2 regions of the Halomonas sp. DP3Y7-2 genome follow, and region 2 is predicted to be linked to the other one. Evidence: predicted binding sites of a transcription regulator. Region 2 holds the regulator's gene; the other holds the start of a gene.
What was found. Region 2 encodes sigma-54, which starts transcription at its own class of promoters, with help from an activator protein. Its sites were predicted from a motif close to TGGCACNNNNNTTGCTNT; they were not measured.
Positions count from the first base shown of each region.

Region 1: a site for sigma-54 is predicted at 1,668-1,685, ahead of speB (agmatinase). Genes of this name have one in related genera too.

Region 1 is NZ_JAHVKJ010000002.1:87,185-90,594, reverse strand. Features, by position in the region: gene KUV45_RS03655 (YjiH family protein) at 1-555, opposite strand, end outside; gene speB (agmatinase) at 649-1,599, opposite strand; gene KUV45_RS03645 (sigma-54-dependent Fis family transcriptional regulator) at 1,836-3,374, shown strand; gene KUV45_RS03640 (DUF805 domain-containing protein) at 3,404-3,410, opposite strand, start outside.
Region 2 is NZ_JAHVKJ010000008.1:130,330-133,739, reverse strand. Features, by position in the region: gene lptB (LPS export ABC transporter ATP-binding protein) at 1-402, shown strand, start outside; gene KUV45_RS10410 (RNA polymerase factor sigma-54) at 595-2,007, shown strand; gene hpf (ribosome hibernation-promoting factor, HPF/YfiA family) at 2,188-2,496, shown strand; gene ptsN (PTS IIA-like nitrogen regulatory protein PtsN) at 2,503-2,985, shown strand; gene rapZ (RNase adapter RapZ) at 3,239-3,410, shown strand, end outside.

The DNA of each region.
Region 1 (3,410 bases), on a different contig from region 2:
GGGCAGGCCAAAGATCTTGCGGAACGGGGTGCGCACCATGGAGCCAATGAACTCCATGAAACCGAAGTCGACCAGGAAAGGCAGCAGAATGGCGGCGAAGAAGAAGAAGGTCAGCAGCACCGGCGCAAGGTCGTTGAGCATCACTCCGCCAGTGAAGGAGGCGGTGATCATCTCGGGCCCGACCTGGAAGTAGGTCATCAAGGCAAAAAGGGCGCCCAGCGCGCGCATGACGACCCACAGCGGCGCGATGTCGAACAGCTCTTTCAGGGCACCTTGGCTAGCCCAGCCGGGCTTGGTCAGCTTGACCAGCAGCGTCAGCACCAGCGATAGCGTGAGTACCACCGTGGCAATGGCCGGCAGCGCATCGCCAAGCGTGGCCTTGAGCCAGTCGGCGGCCAAGCCCATGCCGATATTGATGGTGTCGCCTACGGAGAAAGGTACCAGGAACAGCAGGATGCCGATCACAGACGGGATCAGGAACTTGAGCAGACCGTGGGTGCTTAGCTTGCCCCCTTCGGTGGTGATCTTGTCGGCAGAGTGCAGATGGGAAGACATGGGAGGGTCACTCTTTGATGTTGTAGTGTTCGGCGCTCCTTAAGGAGCGCCTCATAGGGACGAACCAGGGCCTCTCCCTGGCCCTGTCAACGGTCAGTCACGGCGCTTGACGCCGGGCAGCACGCACAGCATTTCATACAGCAGGGTGGCCCCCATCAGCGCAGTGTTGCCGCTGGGGTCGTAGGGCGGGGAGACCTCCACCAGATCACCACCCACAATGTTGAGTCCCTTGGCGCCGCGCACGATTTCCAGGCCCTGGGCCGAGGTCAGACCGCCCATTTCGACGGTGCCGGTGCCCGGTGCGACGGAGGGGTCAAGGCCGTCGATGTCGAACGAGATGTAGACCGGGCCATCGCCCATCTGCTCGCGAACCTCAGCCATCAGGGGCTCCAGCGACTTGTGCCAGCACTGCTCGGCCTGCACCACGCGGAAGCCTTGCTGGCGGCACCAGTCGAAGTCTTCAGCGGCATAGCCGGTGCCACGCAGGCCGATCTGCACCACACGGTTGGCGTCCAGCAGGCCTTCTTCCTGAGCCCGGCGGAACGGACAGCCGTGAGCGACTTCTTCACCGAACATGTGCTCGTTGACGTCAGCGTGGGCATCGATGTGGATCAGGCCAACGGGGCCGTGCTTCTTGGCGATGGCGCGCAGGATCGGCCAGGTCAGCGTGTGATCGCCGCCCAGGGTGAGCGGCACACAGTCATGGGCCAGTACCTGGTCATAGAAACCGGAGATGATGTCCAGGTTCTTCGGCAGGTTGAAGGTGTTGATCGGCACGTCGCCGATATCTGCCACCTGCAGGCTGTCGAAGGGCGCGGCCCCCGTTGCCATGTTGTAGGGACGCAGCATGCGCGACTCGTCGCGAATCTGGCGCGGCCCCAGGCGAGTGCCGGGACGGTTGGACGTACCGATGTCCATGGGAATGCCGATGAAGGCGGCATCGAGCCCCTGGGCGCTATCCTGAGTAGGCAGGCGCATCATGGTGGCTGGACCGCCGAAGCGAGGCATTTCGTTGCCGCCGAGGGGTTGGTTGAAGTCGCTCACTGGAACTCCTGACATCGCTGATGAGGTCACCTTGGCCAGACGACTGGCCAGGCATGCATAGGTTTGTTTAAGCAGGAGGTGTGCCAGTTCTGCGATTGTTATACTAAAGGCGCAAAAAATGTGCACGAAGTTGCCGTACACGGAGCGATATCCGGGGCTCGTTGATTCACTATTGAATCAATGGCGGGGCTGGCCGTGATACACTTTTGCATCAATGATGCGTTTATGGATCGCCGATGACTGACGATGCGCTGATACTTAAGACGATTATCGACACGGCGCACGATCACTTCTTTATCGTCGCGCCCGATGGCCATATACGGGACGTCAGTCCCGGAGCGGCGGCGGTCTACGGCATGTCCTGTGAAGAGCTCTGTGCCACCAGCGTGCAGCGGCTCGAAGCGGAGGGCGTGTTGACGCCGTCGGTCAGTCTTGAAGTCATTCGCACGGGCAAACCCACCCAACTGGTGCAGCACACAGGCACCGGGCGGCGGGTGATTGCCCAGGCACATCCGGTGTTTCAAGGCGAGCGCCTTATCGCCGTGGTGAGTCGCTCCATGGACTTGACCGACCTGCAGCTGTTGCAGCAGGAGTACGCGCTGCTGCAGCGACGCTTCAGCGAGCACTTGAGACGCGGTCACGCGATCGAGTCGGAGAGTGGCCTCCAGAGTGGCTTGCAGGAACAGGAGCTGGGGCATCTCGAGGTCAAGAGTCAGCTCATGGGCGAGGTGGCGCTCTTGCTCAAGCGTGTGGCCCCTACCGACGCTACCGTGCTGATGTTGGGAGAGTCAGGGGTCGGCAAGACGGCGTTCGCTCGCCAGCTTCATCGCTGGAGTTCACGCAGGGAAGGGCCGTTCATCGACGTCAACTGCGCCGCCATCCCGGAAAGCCTGTTCGAGTCCGAGATGTTTGGCTACTGCCAGGGCGCCTTTTCCGGAGCGGCCCCCGGTGGCCGCAAGGGGCTGATCGAGCAGGCTGAGGGCGGCACGCTGTTTCTCGACGAGATTGGTGAGCTGCCGCTGTCGGTGCAGACCAAGCTGCTCAAGACCATCCAGGACGGCAGCATCACGCGACTAGGGGACCGAGCGCCCCGGCGCGTCGATTTTCGTCTGGTCGTCGCCACCAATCAGGATCTCTCGGCGCGGGTCGAGGAGGGACTGTTTCGACTGGATCTCTACTATCGGCTGAATGTCATTCCCGTCACCCTGCCGCCCCTGCGCGAGCGGCGAGAGGACATTCCGGGCCTTGTCGAACGTCAGCTTGCGCGGCTCAACCGGCGCTACGGGCGAGACAAGATGCTGGCACGGGACGTCTGGCAGGCCCTGATGGGGTGGGAGTGGCCCGGCAATGTGCGCGAACTGGAGAACGTCATGGAGCGGGCTTGGCTCGCCAGTGACGATGTGATTCAGGCACGCGAAGTGCTGCCCGGCACGCAGGTGCCCGCGGCGGCCGCGCCGGAAGCATCGGGCCAGGTGACGTCCCCGACATTCTCCCCCTCCGCGGTTGCTGCTGGCGCGGCCACGGAGGAGATCGGGCGTGCCTCCGACGACAGCAGGAGCGTGACGGGCTCGAGGAATACGGCGGAGGACATCTGGGCGTCGCCAGGCAGGGGCGACGGGGAGGGTCTGAAAGAGACGCTTGCCCGGGTCGAGCGAGAGATTCTGGCGGACTGCTGCCGAACGCTGTCCAGCACTTACGCCATTGCCGAGCGCCTGGGGATCAGCCAGCCGAGCGTGGTGCGCAAGCTCCGGCAGCATGGGCTCAGAATCGGCTGAGCGGTGCGTGGTCGGCGATGGTACCGCCGTCAGAAC
Region 2 (3,410 bases):
CTCGACCGGGAAGGTCGCCAGGCGCGCCTTGAGCAACTGCTCGAAGACTTCCATGTCAGCCACATTCGCGACAACCCGGGCATGAGCCTGTCCGGCGGGGAAAGACGCCGGGTCGAGATCGCCCGAGCCCTGGCCACAGAACCCGCCTTCATTCTGCTCGACGAACCCTTTGCCGGGGTGGATCCGATCTCCGTCGGCGAGATCAAGTCGATCATTCGCCAGCTCAAGGCTCGTGATATCGGCGTCTTGATCACCGACCACAACGTGCGCGAGACGCTGGACATCTGTGACCGCGCCTACATTGTCGGCGACGGCCAGATCATCGCCGAAGGCAGTGCCGAGTCGATCCTTGCCAACCAGCGCGTCAAGGAAGTCTATCTCGGCGAAAACTTTCGCCTTTAGCCACCACGGGCGCTGCCGGGCCGCTATATTGGCAGGGTCTTCATGGCGCCCGCTCGACCTTGCACTGACGCGCATGCGGGGCATAGCAAGCCCTGCGCGCCACCCCCTGCCCACAAGTTGGCAAGAAGCTTGCATGGTACCTGACCCGCCGTTAGGGTAAGGCTTTTCAGCTCCACGAACGGAAGTCACATCATGGCCCTCAAGGCGTCACTGCAGCTGAAGATCGGCACCCAGCTGACCATGACCCCTCAGCTGCAACAGGCTATTGGCCTGCTCCAGCTTTCCACGCTGGACCTGCGCCAGGAAGTCCAGCAGGCGCTCGAGGCCAACCCGATGCTCGAGCTGGAGGATGAATTCGGCGAGCTGCAGGTCAAGGACAGCAAGGACGACGACTGGGCCGACGAGATCCCCTCCGAGCTAACGGTCGACAGCGACTGGTCCGATACCTATCAAGACCTTGGCACCGCCCCGGCCGGCAGCGCCGAGGCGCCTGACTTCGAGCGCCAGGCCAGCGGGCAATCCCTGCATGGCCACCTTAGCTGGCAGCTGGCCCTGCTGGACCTCAATGATAATGACAGGCGCATCGCAGAGTGCCTGATTGACGCGGTCAACGGCGATGGCTACCTGGTGGGACACCTTGACGATATCGCCCAGGGCCTGGCCGATGACGACGCTGCTGCCCCGCCCCTGCAGGACGTGGCGTCGGTACTGGCCAGGCTGCAGCAATTCGAACCTACCGGTGTATTTGCCCGAGACTTGCGCGAATGCCTGCAGCTGCAACTGGACAGCCTGCCCCGTGACACCCCCCTTCTGCCCCAGGCGGGAAGACTGGTACGCCAGTTTCTCGAGGCGCTGGCCAGCGGTGATCGTCGTCTGCTGAAGCGCCGCCTGAGCCTGACCGAAGAGCAGCTGGACGATGTCATCGAACTGATCCGTGGCCTCGACCCTAGGCCTGGCAGCCAGTACGGCGACAGCGACAACGACTATGTCATTCCCGATCTGGTGGTCCGCCACACCGAAGAAGGCTGGCGCGTCGAGCTGAACCCTGAGGCGATGCCACGCCTGCGCATTCAACCCGACTATGCGGCCTTGATCCGACGGGCCGACAAGAGCCAGGACAACCAGTTTCTGAAGGACCACCTGCAGGAGGCACGCTGGCTGATCAAGAGCCTGGCAAGCCGCAACGACACCCTGTTGAGGGTCGGACGCGAAATCATGGAGCGGCAGCTCGACTTCCTCGAGCAGGGTGAAGCCGCCATGAAACCACTGGTGTTGGCAGACATTGCGGCCAAGGTCGAGATGCACGAATCGACCATCTCACGGGTGACGACCCAGAAATTCGTGCATACGCCACGGGGAGTGTTCGAGCTCAAGTATTTCTTTTCCAGCCAGGTGGGCCAGGATGGGGATGCCCATTCCAGCACTGCCATACGCGCCATGATCAAGTCGCTGATCCAGCAGGAGCCGCCTCGCAAACCGCTGTCTGACAGCAAATTGGTGGAGCTGCTCGCCGAAGACGGTGTCAACGTCGCCCGACGCACCGTCGCCAAGTATCGAGAAGCGATGAATATTCCCTCTTCAAGCGAGCGCAAGCGCCTGCGCTGAGCCCGGTCAGATGGCTCGAGACAGGCAGCGAGCAGAGCGCGTAGCGCAGTTACATGAAAAGCGCAAGCGCTTGAAATATCGCACGACATCTGCGTCTTAATGCGTAGAAGCAGGGGGGTTTGCAGGATCGGAAAAAGGGTTACAATCGAGCTACCACCCGCAAGAGCAAGGAGCCTTGTCATGCAAGTCAACATTACCGGCCACCACGTCGAATTGACCGATCCCCTGCGTGACTACGTACAAGAGAAGCTCGCCCGTGTGGAGCGCCACTACGACAACATCACCAATGTGCAGGTCACCCTCTCGGTGGAGAAGGAGCGCCAACAGGCTGCCTGTACGCTTCACGCTGCCGGTGCAGACCTGCATGCAGAAGCCCAGGACGGCGACATGTACGCCGCCATCGACGCCCTTGCCGACAAGCTGGACCGCCAGCTCGTCAAGCACAAGGAAAAATCCCAAGCCCGCGCCCAAGGCGCCGGAATTCGCTGACCTCTCATGACATTGGATGCCATTCTCCCCCCCGAGCGCACGCTATTTGACGTCCCGGGGGGCAGCAAGAAGAGGGTGCTGGAATTTTTCAGCACCTTCATTGCGCAGAACACACCAAGCCTGGATAGCCAGGAAGTCTTCAGTCGCCTGATCGGCCGCGAACGTCTGGGTAGCACCGGCATCGGCAATGGCGTGGCCATTCCGCATGCTCGCAACCCGCACTGTAAGGCCCCTATCTCTGGCTTTCTCAAGCTGGCAGAGCCGATTGATTTCGACGCCATCGACGGCGAACCGGTGGACCTGGTATTTGTCTTGCTGGTGCCTGAGGAAGCGGATGATGCTCACCTTGCCCTGCTGGGACAGGTGGCCGGGGTCATGAATGACGCCGATACCCGACATCGCCTGCGCCACGCGACGTCCCAGCGCGAGCTGCACGAGCGCTTGCAGGAAGCGATTCGCCAGCAAGCCCCCGGCGACGCCACGACCTGACGGCACGCACCGAAAGCGCCTTGATCCTATGTCTTGATGGCGCACGCCTTGCCTGGCGCCTTGACGAATGGCGCCTCGCTAACAGGGGCCTCGCTGATGGGGAACTCGCTGATTAACCTCTAGCTGATTGCCATTTAGCTGATTACCATCTAGCTAGATAGCACGCTCTGATCGAGCGTGATCTGGCCGTCACCGCGCGGTGACCGCCTGACACCAACTGCCCTCTTATCGCCCCCTGCCAAGGAGACAGGACATGCAGCTCGTGATCATCAGTGGTCGCTCTGGCTCGGGAAAGTCCGTGGCGCTTCAGGCTCTCGAAGACCTGGGCTTCTATGCCATCGACAACTTGCCAGCGACGCTGCTGGGGTCACTGGTCGAAGAGCTGGAGAATGGACATTCACAGCGCATTGCCGTCAGTGTCGATG